2 regions of the Paenibacillus sp. FSL R5-0766 genome follow, and region 1 is predicted to be linked to the other one. Evidence: predicted binding sites of a transcription regulator. Region 1 holds the regulator's gene; the other holds the start of a gene.
The links. Region 1 encodes NrdR, which represses ribonucleotide reductase genes. Its sites were predicted from a motif close to AACACNATATATNGTGTT; they were not measured.
Positions count from the first base shown of each region.

Region 2: a site for NrdR is predicted at 6,370-6,387, ahead of MKY66_RS27950 (anaerobic ribonucleoside triphosphate reductase). Genes of this name have one in related genera too.

Region 1 covers NZ_CP150227.1:2,130,794-2,141,122, reverse strand. The annotation lists gene MKY66_RS09755 (S-layer homology domain-containing protein) at 1-1,207, shown strand, start outside; tRNA gene MKY66_RS09750 (tRNA-Ala) at 1,409-1,472, opposite strand; tRNA gene MKY66_RS09745 (tRNA-Ala) at 3,236-3,307, shown strand; gene MKY66_RS09740 (hypothetical protein) at 3,367-3,600, opposite strand; gene MKY66_RS09735 (hypothetical protein) at 4,098-4,229, opposite strand; gene MKY66_RS09730 (hypothetical protein) at 4,865-5,131, opposite strand; gene nrdR (transcriptional regulator NrdR) at 5,781-6,248, opposite strand; gene MKY66_RS09720 (alpha/beta-type small acid-soluble spore protein) at 6,365-6,586, shown strand; gene MKY66_RS09715 (lytic transglycosylase domain-containing protein) at 6,669-7,232, opposite strand; gene coaE (dephospho-CoA kinase) at 7,229-7,825, opposite strand; gene MKY66_RS09705 (manganese efflux pump) at 7,835-8,650, opposite strand; gene mutM (DNA-formamidopyrimidine glycosylase) at 8,751-9,578, opposite strand; gene polA (DNA polymerase I) at 9,697-10,329, opposite strand, start outside.
Region 2 covers NZ_CP150227.1:6,468,680-6,479,008, reverse strand. The annotation lists gene MKY66_RS27965 (glycoside hydrolase family 3 C-terminal domain-containing protein) at 1-2,648, shown strand, start outside; gene MKY66_RS27960 (methyl-accepting chemotaxis protein) at 2,801-3,640, opposite strand; gene nrdG (anaerobic ribonucleoside-triphosphate reductase activating protein) at 3,857-4,366, opposite strand; gene MKY66_RS27950 (anaerobic ribonucleoside triphosphate reductase) at 4,363-6,324, opposite strand; gene MKY66_RS27945 (histidine kinase dimerization/phospho-acceptor domain-containing protein) at 6,806-8,443, shown strand; gene MKY66_RS27940 (aldo/keto reductase family protein) at 8,600-9,538, shown strand; gene MKY66_RS27935 (diguanylate cyclase) at 9,682-10,329, opposite strand, start outside.

The DNA of each region.
Region 1 (10,329 bases):
CAAAATCGTTGCGGTGAACGCGAAGGGAGACGGCGCGGAGATCAGTGCACCGGCGATGCCGACGAAGACGACGACTCCTACCGTACCTGGTTCTGGTGGTACTACGGGCAACAACGGTAATACAGGCAACAGTGGTAATACACACAACACTAACAATACGAACACCGGGACAGACGCTGGAATGTCGAAATCGACCTACACATTGAATACACCGAAGGATAAACCCGCTATCACAGACAAAAATGGCAACACCACCCTGCCCGGCGGCGGCACGATTACGACCAAGGGAGGGACGGAGATCAAGGTGCCCGAAGGCACAACGATAGACTCAAATGGTAAGGTAACCATTCCGGCAGACAAGAGCGCCGAAGTGACACTACCCGCCAGCAACAGCACGGTGACCATTTCTGGCGGCTCGACGATAGCGAGCGACGGTACGGTCACAGTAGGCGGCAAAGACGCGCATGTGAAACTGCCAAACGGCAACCAGGTGCATATCCAAGGAGGATCGAAGATACGGAGCGGTGGAACGGTTGTGGTAGGACCCAGCGGTGCAAGAGTTGGCTTAGACAACGGCATGTCGCTGAACATCCGTGAGGGTACGGAGCTGGCGTTTGATGACTCCATCCCACTGGGCTTCCACGTGATAACAGGTAATCCTTTCAGGGATGCCGACATGGACGACTGGTTCTACAACGATATAAATTTCGCCTACACATACGATCTTTTCAACGGCACGACGTCCACAACGTTCTCACCGGGCAACGCAATGACGCGTGCAATGTTCGTGCAGGTACTGGCCAATCTTGAGAACATAAATCTCTCCAGCTACACAAGTTCCCGCTTTAGCGACGTGACGGACGGACAGTGGTACACCGCGGCAGCCGAGTGGGCGGCTGAAAAAGGCATAGTCAACGGTACAAACGCAGACCTGTTTGACCCCAATTCACCAATGACGCGTGAGCAGATGCTGGTGATCCTGTACAACTACATGAAGTACAAGGGCTATGAGATACCTGAAAGCCACTCTAAGTCCTTCACGGATCAGAGTGAGATCAGCTCCTGGGCGTTGGAGGCCGTTCAGGCGCTGCAAGGCAACGGCATTGTATTAGGCAAACCGGGCAACTTTTTTGCTCCCAAAGCCACCGCCACCCGCGCCGAAGTAGCCACGATCTTTGTAAGATTCGTCGAATATCTGGCTAACTGAAAGCGTATACAGATAAATGCAGACCCTTCCGGTTGGACAAAATCCAGCCGGAAGGGGATCCTTGTTTTCAAACTGACCCTCGATTTTTTGCATCTAGAATATTCGTCCTCAAGTCCAAAAATTCTAATTAATTAATGCATGTTCTGATTTATTTCACGCACAAAAAAACGCCATCAAATAATGTGATGGCGTTCTTGATTATGGAGCCTAGGGGGATCGAACCCCTGACCTCATCGCCGCCAGCGATGCACTCTCCCACGTAGTTCAGAAACACTTCCATTTCCAGCATTAGATAGAAACTGCACAATATCCAGTCTGAATTTAATATCAACACCATCGCGCATTACAGTGACAACATCGATGATGCTTCTTAACATAGTTTTCTTTTTTTCATCAGTCGCATCCTTGAAAATATCAATCCATACACTGATACTTTCAGCTAATTCTTTAATGTCGATAAGCTCCGATTTTTTAGACTGTAAATCTATTTCTAGTTTTCTTACTTCGGAATCTATAAGTGTCAACTCGTTTTGTTTTTGTTCTATTAATTCATTAAGCATTTCAGGTTTGAATACACTCTTCCCCAAGATACTTTTCGATATTTCAGATTTCAGAGCGTTTATTTCTTCGTAGCATGATTCAAGCTCTTTGTTTTTATTTTCAACCTCCTGTTTAATATAGTCGTATTCATCTTGATTATAGTCTTTGGCATATTCTTGATAATCCATCTTTTTTAAATAAGAAAGATAATTATCCACCTCTTCTAAAACGGGATCTTCTATTTTGGCTTGAGCATACATTGTTTGCCCCGCACATTCAACTTTCTTTAGTGCTTTCCCGCTACATCTGTATACTGCTCTCTTCCACTTCTGGATGTCTCCATTAGCTAGAATATATTTCTTACTATTATAAGTAGTCGTTAATGGTGATCCACAATAGCCGCATCGGATCATTCCAACAAGCAATAACGGACTTTTGGTACTATTTACTCTTGAGTAAAAGTGGTTTTTAATATTCTCTACCGATCTAGAGCTCCTAAATGTTTGTATGTAATCAAAATCATCTTCCGGTATGATAACTAAGTGAGTTTGACATTTTTCAGGCATTTTCCATTCACTTCTATCCTTTGTAACAAAAACCCCTTCTTTAGACTTTCTTTTTCCATATGCAGGATACCCCTTATAGGTTGGATTTCTTAATATGAAGTTTATTGCTCCTGTATTCCAATTGGAGCCAGTTGCAGTTTTAATTCCTCTTTCATTTAAATATTGCGAGATTCTATTACTTCCATAACCTTCATCTTTAACGAGATTAAATATTTCTCTAATTACAATAGCGCTCTCTTCATCAATTTCAAGCATCATAAGTTCTTTGCCTTTTTTATTTACATGTCCTGATTTTACTAGCTTATATCCAAACGGTGCGCTTCCACCTCTAAAAGCACCATCCTCAGCCATTTGCACATGTTTTTCGTCTACACGCATGGAAGTCTTACGTGACTCAATATTAGATTGCCAGAAGCGAAGAAAGTTAGTGATATCATGGCTCTCATCTTTAAATTCTTGCTGCCCTTCTTTGACTGACCACACTTCCACTCCTTGAGTGGTAAACCATTTAATTAACATAGGCGTTTCATATGTTCTTCTTCCTAATCTATCAAACATAAAACACAATAAAATGTCGTAATTTCCATTTTCAGCATCATATTTTGCTCTTTGTATTTCATCGCGATCATCGTTAGATGTCTTATATCCAGATACACCTTTCTCCACATACTCCTTTACTAATGTCCAACCTTTTGAATCTATAAATTCGATACACGATCTTCTTTGCATTGGTATATCATTTCCATCCAACTGTCCTTTAGTAGAAACCCTGTAGAATGTTGCTACACGTAACTTACCTGCCATAATTAATCCCTCCAATCGCTCTTATGTACATCCATAATTATATAGCATTTCTTTAATTGAGTAAACAAGCGTTGACTGTTTAAGATTAAAATGATATATTACTTTTTGTGTTCATCTCGGGGCGTTAGTTCAGTGGGAGAACGCTTCGCTGGCAGCGAAGAGGTCAGGGGTTCGACCCCCCTACGCTCCATAAATTTAAGACCCTATCTAATGTAGGGTCTTTTTCTTCATTTAAATATGTAATGTTTCTTATTCCCCGATATTGAAGGCTACCTTTTGGTCTAACTCTGCTATATTCACTGCATTTGAAAAACTCAAATTTACCCACATCATAGTCTTGCTATTAAACCGCTTTAATCCGTCTATTTTTCCGGTTGAATCTATACTAGTAATTCGATATGTATTATTTCCAATATTAATCTCTTCTCCAACAACTTCTTCTATGTATGCACTTTCTTTTAACCGCTCATACTCAATACTCATCCTGCGTCAATAGCGATAAGTGATCTGCATACTTTGCCGAGATGAGCCCGTCATGATGAAAGTCATGAATCCTATCCGCTATCTCAAATGACATCATTCCATTTTCACGCAACAAATTGATTAGTGCCAATATTACAGCGTCCTTATTTTCCCTTTTCGACATTCAAAAACTCCTCTATGTTTTTTGTTTACTTCATACTTTAACTTGGTATAGTGGCCCACCGTTAGATATTGCTACAGTATATGAAAGCATTCCGTGGGATGAAGAAACCCTTAAAGATAATAACGGCATATTCTTTTATAAAATTGCCCCATCGCTTGAAGAGTTGAATAAGTTTGGCGATAGTCTTTCATCTAACTAGCCCCCTAACAAGGGCTTTTTATTTTGTCTCAGTTTGTTTCATATGTGATTTTATTAAAATTTGATCTATTCATCTAATAGACACTTCAATATTTTTTTCCATAATTTATATCTATTTCTTCATTAACTCCTGCAATCAAACTTCTTTCATCGCTTCCCCAACCTCTTCATCAGAAAGTTGGTCATATTCCTCACCATTGAAATGTAAAAGAATATTTGTCATAATGTCTCCCTCTTCTGACTCAGAGTACATCTTCCATGCTGCCATGCCATGATTCTTATAGTTGTCTTCACATTTATCCATCCATTCGTTTACAATTGATACGTACTCACGAATCGCTTCATTCTTATCATCAAATTAAAACACTTCCGTTTTAAAGTGTCGCGGCTGTCTATTGATGCGCTTTGAGTCATCAAGATAGAAATGTGCTAAGATAATTTGCCATGGTTTCATGCTTACTCCTCTTTTCTAATTGTAGTTTTATTGTAATTCTTCAATTCAGTTTTAAATCCTATATGTATTGTCGAATATCCAAGTCCGACTTTGAATTGTACAATAACTACTGTTTGTGATATTTAATTTCACACAAGAGTTGGAACCCAAAGTTCTCTTATCCTTGGTCGTCAATAATATAGGACTCGCCATAAACGGCTAGTTGCAAGGATTCGCTTTTCGATTTAGAAAAGAATGTGGTAAGGGATTTACCCCGATTTCGTGGAGGAGTATTGTTCGTGTTATGCTTGAATTGGATGAAATAATAGGCGATAATCCAATGTGCACAAAAATGTGCATATTCAAAACATGAACAATCAGGATTGGTTATGAGCCATCATAACGTTGGGGGTTACTAGTTATCAGGTAAAGCAAAAAACAGCCGTGTGAGGGCTGTTAGGAGTGTTTCATTATATACTAACTCTTTGTTTGGAACGATCTATTTTAAAATCAGCCAGTATATATTTTGAGTAGATGCCTTGCTTCATGCATTCCCCACAAAACGTACCAACTTCAGTTGAACTTAAACGTATAGTTCTTTGACATCTGTTACACTCACACATCAATAATTTCTTCCTTAACTCATAATATTTCTTTGAAAGAGCTATGGTTTTATCATTGGTGTATCCTTCTTTTACTCGCTGCTTCTTACGATGATTGTTTGCTTTAAATCTCACTAATTGAACCAACTCCTCACATTTTTATTTCCTTTTTATTCTAACATACTTCGGTACTATACCCCAAGTTTTTACATCATAAGAACAAATAAAAAAGCCCCTAAGGGGCCGTATTTGAGAAGTCAGGTTGCATATAGCCAAGTTGGGTCATCAAGTATCTCCAAGTTAATTCAACCAGATTGCTAAGACTATTAAAAATTACCGATGAAAGGTCGGTAAAATTTGGAGTGTATTTGTAAAGTAAAATTGCTATCGCTGCAACTCCAAGGATGAATAGATATTTGATTTCATCCAATTTAATTGCGCGTATTATATTCATGTCCTTGATATTTATAGGGATATTATCCCATGAGAAGGACTGGAAATAAAAAAAGCTACGCTTTAAGCGTAGTTTCTAAATTGCTTTGTTATGTACTTTGGTAGTGTTTCTAGTAAGCGGGTTCTCCCAGCTGAGCTAAGGCCCCAGGATATGAAATAGATAACTTGTCCAGCACTGCTACGTTCCACAGGCGACTCCTATATCATATAAAATCCAGCTTTCGCTGTCAATCACTTTTTCAAGATCCAAAGTGATTGGAGAAGAACAACCGATTTCTCTGGTACACACGGACTGGAACTCCAGACTGCTCTTCTCCCTTTCCCCACTTCACTAATCCTCCAGATTGTCTTTGGACAACAGGGATTTCAGTTCTTTCATGAACATATTGATATCTTTGAACTGGCGATATACCGACGCAAAGCGTACATAAGCCACTTCATCTACGGGAAACAGCTGCTCCATCAATAACTCACCAATCTGGCGACTCTCGACTTCAGCATCGGCTGTATTACGCAGAGATTTCTCTACTTCAGATACCATCATCTCCAGGGTCTCTACGGAGACTGGACGTTTCTCACAGGCACGAATAAGCCCGCGGAGAATCTTGTCCCGGCTGAACTCTTCCCGACTGCCATCTTTCTTAATAACAATCAGTGGAGTCTCTTCAATCATCTCAAACGTTGTAAATCTGCGGGCACACTGCTCACACTCACGGCGACGACGAATGGATTTTGCCTCGTTGGCCGGACGCGAATCAAGCACTTTGGTACCCATATAACCGCAATAAGGACACTTCAAATCAGATCACTTCCCACGTTTTACTTTTTACCACATATTCCCTGTCTTGATTTTGTAATGAAAAATGCATTGCCGACACATAATACTTTTACCAACCCACGAGGAGGTGAACAGCAATGGCACAAAGCAATGGTAACTCCAACAACCTGGTGGTAACTAAAGCTTCCGCAGCACTCGAGCAAATGAAATATGAAGTTGCTCAAGAACTCGGAATCAGCATCCCACAAGACGGATACCAAGGTAACATGACTTCTTACGAGAACGGTTCGATCGGTGGATACATCACGAAGCGTCTGGTAACAATTGCAGAACAGCAATTGGCAGGTCAATACCAATAATATCTGCATCGTAATACGCTACACAGAGGAGCATGGAGCGGCCGGTGAATAACCGGCCTGCTCTGTGCTTCTACTTATATACTTAGAACGTATTATAGATCTTTACATACTGATTATAATAGTAAATGACTCTTTGTACATAGTGACGCGTCTCACCAAACGGAATATCTTTCACCGTATCAAATGAGCCATCCCACACACCATCTCTAAGCCAACTGTTCACTTTGCCTGGTCCCGCATTATAGGCAGCGATCATAACTGCTTCATTGCCATCGAATTGATCGGATAGATTCCGCAGATACCATGTGCCTAACTGAATATTTCGTTCAGGCTCGTGCTTTAATTCCTCCAGTGAAGTGTCGGGAATTTTGGCTTGTTCCAGTATCCAGTTTGCCGTGTCTGGCATCAGTTGCATGAGCCCGATGGCGCCCCGTTTGGATTCCTTGCTTGTCTTAAAATTGGTCTCCACCTTGATAATGGAAGCAATCAGAAACGGATCAACCTCATAACTCTGAGATTGGGCACGGATCTCTTCCTTATAATGTATGGGATAGAACCATGCCATCCAGTTAGTATTCAGAAATAACACCAGTACAAAGGACACAAACATCAACAGCAGTACACGTTTCTTACGCAATATTCTCATAACAAACCCTTACGCTGTAGAAATGAGTCAATTTGCTGCTCCGTCGCAGGCCATAAACCGCTGTTATCAATGACAATGTCTGCCAGCTTCTTTTTGCGCTCAATATCCATCTGTACATCCATCCGGGCCTCAGCCTGTTCTGCAGTCATTCCATCCCGACTCATCAAGCGATCTCGTTGGACCGACCTTGGAACATATACAACCATGACTTCCTCGAAACCATCTTCCAGACCTGATTCATAGAGCAAAGGAATATCAGACACCACAAGTTTATCCGGATGTTGCAATTCGTATGCAGCAGCCCGTTCACGCATCACTCTTCGGATCGCCGGATGTGTGATAGCCTCCAATGCCTTTCGTTCCTCTGGTTGTTGAAAAACAATGCTTCCGAGCTTTTTCCGATCCAGTGTTCCATCTTCGTTCAGTATGGCTTGTCCAAACCGCTTAACAGCGGCGGCCAACACGGGATGCCCGGGCATCATAACTTCCCGGGCAATAACGTCTGCATCGATGAGCAACGCTCCCTTACTGGCGAGATAGGCGGAAACACTGCTTTTGCCTGTCGCGATCCCGCCGGTTAAGCCTATATTCATCGTTTCACCTCATAACAACTTCATTATTCCCATAATCATTAACATTAGCGCTGGCAATACAGACAGTCTTCGCATCCAGCGCAGAGCTGAGAATCGTAGGCCAACCTTCATGCCGAGTGACAGAAACGCCCCACTAAACAGTGCAATAATGAGTGCTGTCCATAGTGTAGGGAATCCCAGAAGTGCCGCTCCCAAACCTGCTCCAAACGCATCCAGAGACAGGGCAATACCAAGCCACATCGCTTCTTGGGCAGATATACTCCCCGAGTTATCCATATCCGCCTTGGAGGGACTGCGAAGGATCTGAATGACAACGCCCAGCTTGCGCAACTCCAGTGTAAATACCATTCGTTCCAGTGATCCATTTGAAGCCGACTGCTCCAGATCCAGTGCAAGCACCTGATTTCTGCCCTTTGAAGTCGACAGTCTCTCTTGTGCTTCTCCCACCCCAGTTACCGTTTCTTCTGTTCCCTCACCCATTCCAGTGTCTATTTCCAGCTGTTCTTTGCCTTGCTTCCGAATTAGTTGCAACAGTGACCATGCACCAATACCTATCAATATGACGGCTCCCACGATCGAAGCGATATCCGGTGACACCACATGGGACAACAACACACCTACTTGCATCGACAAGGCAATAACCAATCCCGAACAGATCGAAATAACAGCGATAGATAACAGGGGAATCTTAGTCCTCCGTAACCCATATGTAATCCCGACTCCAAAACCATCTAAACTAAGCGCCAAAGCAAGCGCCAGCAATGAAATAAAATGATGCAGCACCCCGGACTCCTCCTCTGTGCGGTACTCGTGCCAACTGAAGATGCCAGTATGGGTATACGCCCGCTTATTTCTGCCATATCAGTATATGGAGGGAGGAATCCAAGGGTGCTATGATTTCATCATTTCGTTCATTCAGTTCATGTTACAACAGCTGACAGTTTGGACAAAAATGCGTGCCACGGCCACCAACCACCGTTTTTTCAATTAACGTACCACAAGTTGTACATGGTTCTGATTTGCGTCCATAGATTTTCAGTTGATGCTGGAACATCCCCATCTCACCCTGTCCATTCACATAGGACTTGATGGAAGATCCACCTGCATTCACTGCATCTTGCAACGTAGCCACAATCGCTTCATGAAGCACCGTTAACTGAGCTTCGGTCAGTGTCTTGGCGATGGTCTCGGGATGGATACCTGCGCGAAATAAAGCCTCGTCCACATAAATATTCCCGATACCAACCACATATGCCTGATTTAAAAGCACAGCCTTGATTTTGGTTGTACGCTTGCCAACCGCCTCGCGGAATGCAGTTACCGTAAAGGCTGGATCAAGCGGCTCCAGTCCCAGCTTCAGCAGAGGTTTGGACACCAGTTCCTCACCTGCATTGAACAGATGCATCGTACCAAATTGACGCACATCCTTATAACGCAATTCCGTACCATCATTAAAATGGAAGATCACATGTGTATGTTTCTCCACATCTTCATGCTGCTCGTACACACCGTATCTTCCTTCCATCCGCAGATGGGAGACAAGCACCAGCCCGTCCAGCAAAATACGCAAAAACTTGCCGCGGCGCTCCACCCCAATAACGGTATGTCCCGCTAGTTCCATTGCAAATGCATCTATGTCGTCCGGCCGCTGAATAATCCGCGGCAAGCTAACGGTAACATGATCAATCGTTTTGCCCACAATAAGTTGATTCAATGTTCTTCTGACTGTTTCGACTTCCGGTAATTCCGGCATGATGTTCTCACCTCCCCTATATTATAACGGAAGATGGCACTCAGCGGGACCCTTTTCTTATATCTCAAACATGGAAAGGCCTTTTGTAAAATACCGGAAAAACCGCGCAGCACTTGATTTATTTCGCTTCGTACCAGTTATCACCAAAGCTGACTTCTGCTTTCAGAGGAACGGACAGTTCCAAAGCTTTTTCCATAACAGAAGGGACTAACTCTTTCATCAGTTCCAATTCATCCGCAGGCACTTCGAATACAAGCTCATCGTGCACCTGAAGCAACATACGGCTCTTCAGCTTGCGTTCCCGCAGCGCTTCATCCATCTGTACCATGGCCAGCTTGATGATATCTGCCGCTGTTCCCTGAATCGGTGTATTCATCGCCGTACGCTCTGCGAAGGAACGCAGATTGAAGTTGCTGGCATTAATCTCTGGCAGGTAACGACGTCGTTCCAACAGCGTTTTGACGTAACCATCCTGACGAGCTTCCTTCACAATGTCATCCATATATCGGCGGACACCCTGGAATACTTCAAAATATTGATCAATAAACTGCGCAGCCTCTTTACGCGTAATGTGCAGGTTCTGGGACAAACCATAATCACTTATTCCATACACGATACCAAAGTTAACTGCCTTGGCGGAGCGACGCATATCTCCATCCACATCCTCAGGCTTCACGCCGAATACATCCGAAGCGGTCTTTGTATGAATATCCATATCGTTGACAAACGCTTCCTTCAAGCGCTCATCGTC
Region 2 (10,329 bases), 2.7 Mb from region 1:
CCCACGGCTTGGCCTGGCTTGGAGAAGCAACATCTTTCCCACAACCGGTGGGGCTGGCATGCACATGGGATGCGGATTTGATGAAGGAGATTGGCTCCGTGCTTGGAGACGAGGCACGTGTATTTTATAAACGCAATCCGGCAGTGAACGGTCTTACCCTGTGGGCACCTACAGTAGATATGGAACGTGACCCGCGCTGGGGACGGAATGAAGAGGCGTATGGTGAAGATCCGGAACTGACAGCCGAGCTGACAACAGCATTGGTCAAAGGAATTCAGGGCGACCATCCGAAGTATTACAAAGCGGTCGCTACCTTGAAGCATTTTCTTGCGAATAATAACGAAGTGGATCGCGGAAGCGGTTCGTCCAGCATTGATCCGCGCAACATGCGTGAATATTATCTGAAAGCGTTCGAGAAGCCATTTAAAGAAGGCGGCGCACAGTCCATGATGACAGCGTACAACTCCATTAATGGTACGCCAGCGTTGTTGCATCCTTTTGTGAACGAGATTGTCAAAGGCGAATGGGGCATGGATGGTTTCGTTGTCAGTGATGCAGGCGATGTAATGGGCATCATGAATGATCATAAATACTATGATTCCCACACACCAGGTACGGTAGAGTCCGTTAAAGCTGGAATTGATAGCATCACCGATGATGCTGAGCTGTCCAAACAGGCACTACGTGAAGGATTGGAACAAGGTACGCTCACGATGGATGACATCGATAAGGCGTTGTTCAATACGTTCCGTGTGCGTTTCCGTCTAGGCGAGTTCGATCCGGAAGAGGGCAATCCGTACGCTGCTATTGGTGAAGAGTCCATGATGACGGAGAAAGCAAAAGAACTGTCGCTCAGAGCCGCAAGAGAACAAGTGGTATTGCTCAAAAACGACAAAGGAACGCTCCCGCTGGACAAAACAAAAGCTGGTAAAGTGGCTGTGATTGGTCAATTGGGCGGAACCGTCTATCGTGACTGGTATGCAGGCACCATGCCTTATAACGTATCCCCGCTTGAAGCGATCTGTGGCAAAGTAGGCAGCGATAAAGTATCATTCAAGGATGGTAATGATCGTATTACGTTAACTTCCATAGCCAATGGGAAGAAAATTGGACTGGCAGAAGGTGAGAAATCACCTGTGATTGCTTCGGGAGAAGCGGAGACGTTCATGGTTTCCGACTGGGGCTTCGGAAGTTATACATTACAGGCGGAAAGCAACGGCAAATATCTGACCACAGATGAAGAGACCGTAACGGCTTCCGCTGATGAAGTGTACGGCTGGTTCGTGAAGGAAGTATTCCACCTGTTGCCACAACAGGACGGAAGTGTAGGTCTGACCACTTGGAATGGCAAAACGGTGACTGCACCTAATGGTGGAAACGATGCATTCGTAGTGTCCGAAGAACTGAAAACCTTTGGTGCCACAGAGACGTTCAAGCAGGATGTGTTTGTGAACGGACTTGAAGAAGCGGTAGCAGCGGCTAAGGCTGCGGAAACGGCGATTGTCTTTGTTGGTAATAATCCCCTTGTAAATGGTAAAGAAGAGATTGACCGTCCAAGTCTGGATCTCGCCGAATCCCAGCAACGTCTGGTTGAGGCGGTCTATGCCGCGAACCCGAACACGGTAGTTGTCATCGTGGGTAGTTATCCGTTCACATCGAATTGGGTTCAGGAGAACATCCCGGCGGTATTGTATACTTCACACGCAGGACAGGAACTGGGTAACGCAGTAGCAGACGTACTCTATGGCGACTATGCGCCTGCAGGCCGTTTGAACATGACATGGGTACAATCAGCAGATCAACTGACCGACATCAAGGATTACGATATCATTCAATCCGGTCGGACATATCAATATTTTGAAGGTAATGTATTGTATCCGTTTGGACATGGTCTGACGTATGCAACGTTTAAATACAGCAATTTGGAACTTAGCCCAGCTCAAGTGGGTACAGAGGGCAACGTTACGGTAACTGTAGATGTGACCAATACCGGTACAATCGCCAGTGACGAAGTTGTACAGTTGTACGTTCGTGCAGGCAAATCGCGGGTGAAACGTCCACTCAAAACGTTAAAAGGATTCCGTCGTCTTCATGTCGAAGCGGGAGCTACAGCGAAAGTCAGCTTCACCTTGCCTGTTCAGGAACTGGCAATCTGGGATGTAACTCGTGATCGGTATGTCGTGGAAAGTGGAACTTACTCCATCATGGTTGCCAAGTCATCCTCTGATGTTCAGCTGGTTGCAGACCTGACGGTAGAAGGAGAGATAATCCCTGCTCGTAATCTGGCTGTGGCTACTCGTGCAGAGAATTATGATGCTTACCTGGGTGTTGATCTGGATGAGAGCAAAGAGGGCGGAAGTGCTGTCCGTGTAGTTGGAGAGCAAGGATGGATTGCCTTCAAGGATGCCGATCTAGGTAATGGGGCAGCAACAATTGAAGCTCGTGTATCCGCGGAACAAGCAGGCGCTGTGTTGGAAGTGCGACTCGGCTCTTCGGAGGGTACGCTAGCAGGACGTGTGGAACTGGCACAGGGCGAAGCCCAACAGTGGTCTACCGTGGAGGCGCAACTTACAGGTGCAGCAGGTACGCAGGATATATATATTGTGCTGTCCGCAGGCGTGCGCATCAGTCACTTTGAGATTCGTTAAGTCAAATAACTCATGAAAAAGCCTCCGAATGCATTCGGAGGCTTTTGTTGGTCTATACACTGGTTGGATCAGGATGCTTCTTCCTGTCCAACTCTTTTATCCTGAGCGGTAACACTAGAATTATACAAAATGCTTTGCCATCGCACGTATTTTTATTTTCCGTCAAACGTAATCATTTTTTGCACAAATTGCTTCAATTGTTTGTTGGTTTCATTCAGTTGCTCAATTGTGCTCATGAAATTGTTTACGAGTTCAGCCTGCTCTTGGGAGCTTGCAGTGATCTCACCAAGTTCATTCTCCATGCCTTGAATGGATTGCCGAACTGAGAGAAGAGAATCTTCAATACGGGCCGTCGCTTCTTTGGTATCCACAGACAGTTTGCGAATTTCTTTGGCAACAACGCCAAAACCTGCACCTGCTTCCCCTACACGAGCAGCTTCAATGGCTGCATTCAAGCCGAGCAGATTGGTTTGTTCGGAGATTTCACGAATGAAGCTGGCGACTTGGGTTACATTTCCTGATTTCTGTACGGCTTGTTTGGAATTATTCCGGATCTCTTCAGTTGTGGCACTGAGTTCCTCGGAGTGTGCAGCTACATGCTGTACACTGTCAATTAACTGGTTGGTCAGATTTTCGGTAGCATCCATGAGCTGTTGCAACTGGTCCTGGTCATCCATACTGTAGAGCAGGTTAAACAGGGCGATGATTTCACCTTGTTCGTTTTTAATGGGAATGAAAGCCACATCAAAAGGAACACCGAACAAATCTTTAGGATAGTGATCGAATCGTTTGACGGTACCGCCGTTGAGATCAGCAAAATTTCGATTTCCATCCAATAGAGGGTCGCCGGGTTGATAATTCAGTTGTTTTAACGATTCCCCTGCTGAGAAATATAGGAATTTTTCACGATCAATCACGGAGAGGGTTACATCCTGACGAATCGTATCTCGAAAGAAAGGCATACATGTAATTAATGCTTGAACAATATCCATATAAAAGATGATTCCTCCCTGATTACCTTATGTAAACGGTTAAATTTTAAATACTAACTTAATAACTACCTATATTATATATCGTCATGCAATAGAGAAGAAAATAGAGAGAATGGATAAAACCTATTTCTTAAAGAAGACCGCTATACGCCAACAAGACACGAGTCCACTGGGGACCCGTGCCTTAATAATTGGTGAGGGGAGTAAAACCAATGTTTACCGCATACTGAGCTGCATTGTAACGATGGTTCGAGTGGCTAGTGTTGCACGGACATCAATCAAACGCTGATTCCGGCTACCCCGGAAGGGAAGGGAGACATCACGCTCCGCTTCAACGTATCGACCGTCAATAATCACATCGCACAACCGGGCAAGCTCCGCTCTCGCAGGGTCGGTAATCAGTTCTTCATATTCAAATCCCGTGTAGGCCCATACCGTCAGATCAGGACGTGCAGCGCGGAGCTGTTGAACCCAAGACGTACATTCTGCTGCCGAGAAAAAGGGATCACCACCACACAACGTAACGCCATCCAGCAATGGATGGGTCGTCACTTCATGCAGAATCTGCTGCTGCCGCTCCTCTGTAAAGGGCTCCCCCGCTCGAAAGCTCCATGAATCCGGACTGAAGCAGCCCGGACAGGCGTGACGACATCCGCTGATGAACAACACAGCACGCAGGCCGGTCCCTTCATTCACCGATTCCGGGATGTAACCATATAGATTCACCGGTGTTTCACCCGATCCCGCACTTCAGCTTGTTTCGCAGCATTGAAGCGTACTTTGTAATCCCCGGTCAGATAGCCCGTTACGCGGCGTAACCGCTGGAAGTGTACATGGTTCTCATGGGCTTCACAGCCTGGGCATACATCCCCGATGACGCCTTCATAACCACATGCAGGACAGCGATCAATCGGGTGATTAATGGAGAAATATCCGATATCCTGTGCCAGTGCATATTGCACGATCCGCAGGAAAGCTGCGGTGTTGGCTCGAACGTTCCCGTCAAGCTCCACATAGGAGATTGCACCCGCATTACATAACGTATGGAACGGGGCCTCCAGTTCAATCTTCCGATAAGCTGGAAGAGTATGGTATACCGGGATATGGAATGAGTTCGTATAATACTCCCGATCATTAACTCCAGGAATGAGGCCATAACGCTCTCTGTCAATCTTTGTGAATTTGCCGGACAACCCTTCAGCAGGTGTGGCAAACAGGGTGATATTCAGGTTATGCTGCTCGCTCATCCGGTCACAGAACTCTCTCATGGTCCGAATAATGTTCAGTGCTTCACGATGTACATGAGTGTCCTGCCCATGATGGCGCCCATAGAGAGCTGTCATACATTCTGCGAGACCGATAAAACCAAGAGATAATGTTCCATGCTTTAAAAGCTCGGCAACCGGCTCGTTCGGGCCAAGCTGTTCTCCACCTTCCCATACACCCTCCCGCATCATGAAGTCCGATGCCTTGGCAGGCTGCAATGTCTGAATTCGGTAGCGGTGCAGCAGGCCGGAAGCGGCATTATGCATAACTGACTCCAAAGCAGTATAGAATCCGGTTCGGTCAGCGACAGCTCTTGCACCTTGGCAAATACCAAACCGGATGCCGAGCTTCACGAGGTTAATGGTGTTGAAGGACAGATTACCTTTACCACTTTGACGATTGCGACCAAACCGGTCAGCCAGTGTACGTGTGCGGCATCCCATTGTTGCAATGATCGTATCCGGATCTTCCCGATGATAGTAGGGCAGATTGAAAGAGGCATCCACATTGACAAAGTTAGGATACATCCGCCGGGATGAACAGGTGACTGCGAGCCGGAACAGATCATAGTTCGGCTCTCCTTGAGCCTGATTGATCCCCTGTTTACATTGGAAAATATGTTGAGGGAACACGGGAGTCTCCCCGTTGCCCAGGCCACGAATGGTTGCTTCCAGCAACGAGCGTGATACCAACCGTCCTTCCGCAGAAGTACATAATCCATAGTTCAGTGAAGTAAATGGAATCTGACCACCCGCCCGGCTGCTCATCGTATTCAGGTTATGAATCAGTGATTCAGCAGCTTGTCCTGTCTCCAATTCAGTCTCTTCATAGGCGAAGGCATATGCCCGCGGACATTGATTCTTCGCTTCGATGCTATCCAGATGAAGCTGTTCATCCCCGATCAGAACATTTTCATCAAAGAGCCGTTGCCCTTTGCGGTAGTGTTTGCGGAACGATCGCTGTACATAAGGGGCCAAATCCCAGTCAATCTTATTGGCCGATACACCGCCATATTGACTGTTCTGCTGGGATTGGAAGATGATCGCAACCAGAGCCATTGCAGACATGATCGTCTGAGGTGTGCGAACCGATCCGTTGCCTGTATTGAAACCCGCAGCAAGAAGACGGTCAAACGGGATAAAGATGCAGTTGGTCGTTCCGAGTGCATACTGATCCAGATCGTGCACGTACAGATCCCCGTTCTCCACAGCTTGAGCAAGCTCTTCCGGCAGCACATGACGCAGAGCATGCCACTTGGCGGTCTCCGAACCGAGTCTGCTCATCTTGCCGCTGAAGGAGTCTCCGTTCAGATTGGCATTTTCCCTCAGCGTATCGGCGTCTTCTGCGCCAATAATTCGTCTTCCCAGGTCGGATAATAGATCGGATGCCGGTGGAGTGGCATACTCAAGCATGTTCATGTAAGGTTCCTCCTAAAATGATTGAATATCATTCAATTTCCGTATAACACTATATGTAGATTCGTCTTATCCATTTATAAACTATATGTGGTTTTTTGGGTGTGATAATGGTCACATAGTTTACAGGACAAAGCGGACTTTCCTTTAATTGCTGTGGATAAAGGTTCCCGAAGTTTGAGTAGAAGCGTATAATTTCTAGTTATCCTGCAAGGATAATATCCGAAGTCGGACAAGATGGACCTTGATCAATCTGAAAAGGCGTTTTGCCATAGTTTTTCGTTTGTTAATCCATCCGTTTAAGAACTGTTTTAACCGCAAATGGGCAATAAACAGGAAGTATGATTCTCTTATACAGCTACGGTGTTAATCATATAAGTATAGATTGTGACAGCTATTCGGATTTTTTGATGAACCCTTGTACGTGATTACACAATTATGATCTACAGATTGGATAGTGCAGCTAAGATAAAAGGGGTGGATCATGGGGACGGCAGAAGGCATTACGAGAGGCTTCTATGAAGATATACAGGAAGCTGCGGCCCATATTGTAGACGTACTAAGTGGTATATTGAAGGTCAATACCATCTTTGTTGCTACGAATGACGGTTTGACGAATGTCATTCTGGAGGCGTTCAATCGCAAGGAAGAATTGATTGTAAAAGGTAGCGAACTTCCATTTGAAGATTCTTACTGCAGCTTGGTATTAAAAGATAAACATGAGAACCTTACAATCCAGAATACATGTGAACATCCGATGACAAGATTCATGGATGTCACGAGCGGGCTCGGCAATCGTTTCTTCGTGGGCGTGCCTATCATGCGAAGATCTGGCGAAACATTCGGGACCATCTGTCTGATGGATAATCCTGATTATGTAATCAGTGAAACCGACATGAAGACGCTGAAGGCGATGGCTGTATTCCTTGGCTATGTTGTGGACCTGGAGAGCACACTGCATCTTCAGGAGCGTAAACTGAGTGATTCGGAACAAATGCAAGAGCAGCTCCAGGCAGAGAAAGAACGAGCTGAATCGGAGGCCATGACCAAATCACAGATGCTCAAGCTGATGAGTCATGAGATTCGCAATCCGTTGAATGGCATTCTGGGACTGACTGATCTGATACGTACACCGGATATGCCTGAGGAGCAGTCAGAATATGTGAATATGATTGAGACGAGCGGCAATATTCTACTTTCTTTGTTGAACAATATGATGAATTTCAACATCAATGAGACAGGTAAAACGGTTATACATGATGATCCATTCGATCTGGTAGGTACAATCGAGAATACGGTCTATCTTTATGCGGGAATTGCGGCTGGCAAGAACATTGAGCTGGGATTAAATCTGGAGCTGAATGTGTCGCAAGTATTCGTTGGTGATGAGATCAAGATCGGACAGTTGCTTGCACATGTCATTCAATACGCTCTCGATTCAACGCGTGAGGGCTCCGTCCTGATCACGGCAGTGGTGAACGGAGAAGACACCGAAGAGACCGGTACACTTCTGCTCAAGGTGAATTACAGAGGTCAGACGTTATCGGATAAGAAGATGCAAACCTTTAACAGCCAAGAAGAGAAGTTGAATATCCAAAAACTGATTGGAAGCAATCTGGGTCTGGCTGTAAGCCAGAATCTTGCCATTCTCATGCATGGCCATATTCAGGTGAGCAGTGTGAAGGAAAATGAGACGGAATTCAACATATCCCTTCCGTTACGCAGATACTGGGAGTTACCTCAACTCGCAAGTGTTCAGCAGCGGTTAAAAGGGAAAAAGGTGTTACTTGCCAAGGACCCTGACATTTTGCAAGGCGTCTCTTCCCTGATGCGTAGGTGGGAGATGGATGTACACATGACCTCGAATTTGACATTAGCGCATGATTGGATCAACAAAGGATTCATGCCTGATGTAGCCGTTGTGGATATGGGATTACTGGAAGGCGGCGCGGTCAATTTTGTACAAGAACTGAAACAGCGACTGGAGGATCTGCCCGTCATTGTTCTTGTTCCTTATGGTATACACATTGAATTGCATGAAGCAGAAGCCTTTGATGCTGTCCTGACGAAGCCAGTCAGACAGGCTGATCTGTTGAATGCATTGAGTATTACTTTGCCTTAAATCATGATCAGAAGACAAATCTTTATTCGGCGCACCTGTTATAGGTGCGTCTCTTTTCATTTTCCATTTTCTGAGGCAAAGCCCTTTTATTCCGAGCTGGTTACGTTACAATAGAAAGTGAACTTCATCTTTATAACCAACAGAGGAGGATGTACATTGGATTATCGCAGATTAGGTGGAAGCGGACTGAAAGTAAGCGAGATCAGCCTGGGAAGCTGGCTGACGTACGGAGGGTATGTGGAACGTGAAAATGCGGTGAAATCAATTGAAACTGCATTTGATGAAGGCATTAACTTTTTTGATACTGCCAATGTATATGAACGGGGTGCAGCAGAAGAACTGCTTGGACAGACGCTCAAAGCGTACTCCCGTGACTCTTATGTACTTGCAACCAAAGTATTTGGCAAAATGGGTGATGGTCCGAATGACCAGGGGTTGTCTCGCAAACATATCAAGGAGCAATGTGAAGCCAGCTTGAAGCGCCTGGGCGTTGAATATGTGGATATCTATTACTGCCATCGTTATCATACCGAAACACCAATTGAAGAAACACTCCGCGCTCTTGATGATCTGGTACGTCAAGGCAAAGTGTTATATGTAGGCGTCAGCCAGTGGACTGCAGCTCAGATGGAAGATGCGCTAGGTACAGCAGATCGTCTGCTCCTCGATCATATCGTGGTCAATCAGCCGGTGTACAACATGTTTGACCGTTATATTGAAAATGAGATTATCCCGCTCGGCGAGCGTAAAGGCATCGGACAAGTTGTATACTCCCCGCTTGCTCAAGGTCTATTGACCGGGAAATATACGTCCGTTTCCGATATCCCGGAGAATAGCCGTGCTGCCAAGCTAGGATGGGACGAAGGAAAGATCAGTGCGGATCGCATCGGGAAAGTTCGTCAGCTGATTGAAGTGGCGGACAAGCTGGATCTGAAGGTTGGCCAACTGGCCCTTGCCTGGATTCTGCGCCAGAACAATGTATCCAGTGCACTTGTAGGGGCGAGTCGTCCTGAGCAGGTAAAAGAGAACGCGGCTGCATCTGGCGTGAAGCTGGATGCTGCCATTATCGAGGAGATTGAGAGCATCCTTGCTTGATCTCCTGTCAGCACAAAAGCTGAGATGATATGTGATGACCATAAAAAAAAGGGATGTCCTGTGCGCCTGAATAGGCGAACGAGATATCCCTCTTTTTATGGAGAACGGTGAAAGGTTAGTTTATTTACCGGTTAGATATTACTTTAAAGTGTAAGAGGCAAGGAACGTAAAGTTAAGGCACACACACGGTTACGCCCTGTATTCTTCGCTTCATATAATGCACGATCGGCCTGTTCGTAGAAATCGTCATCGTCATGATCATCACAATGATCGGGATACACGGCTACACCAATGGAGATGGTTAGACGTGTCGTGTGCCCGTCAGGTAGAGCAAAATGGTATTTCTCTACAGCCTGTCGTATAGATTCGGCGGTAGCCACGGCCTGACGGTGTCCACAGTCGAGCAAGAGAATGGCGAATTCTTCCCCACCGTTTCGTGACACGATATCAGCAGAACGTGCATGCTCAACGAGCAGTTGTCCAAGTTGCTTCAGGACCGCATCGCCGGCGGAATGACCATAGGTGTCGTTCACCTTTTTGAATCGGTCAATATCGATGGCCAGCAAGGACAGCTTTTGTTGGTAATCCCGAGCATGCTGAAGCTCGAATTGAAGTGATTTTTCGAACTGTCTTCGATTGCTCAGGTTGGTAAGATGATCGGTAGATGCTCTTCTTTCCAATAAAAATAACATTTCATTGGATTTATTAATGAATTCTGCGATGAAATAGATAAATAATCCACCGAGAAAAGAAATGGTCATTTGTAACGGATATACCTTCATTAATGAATT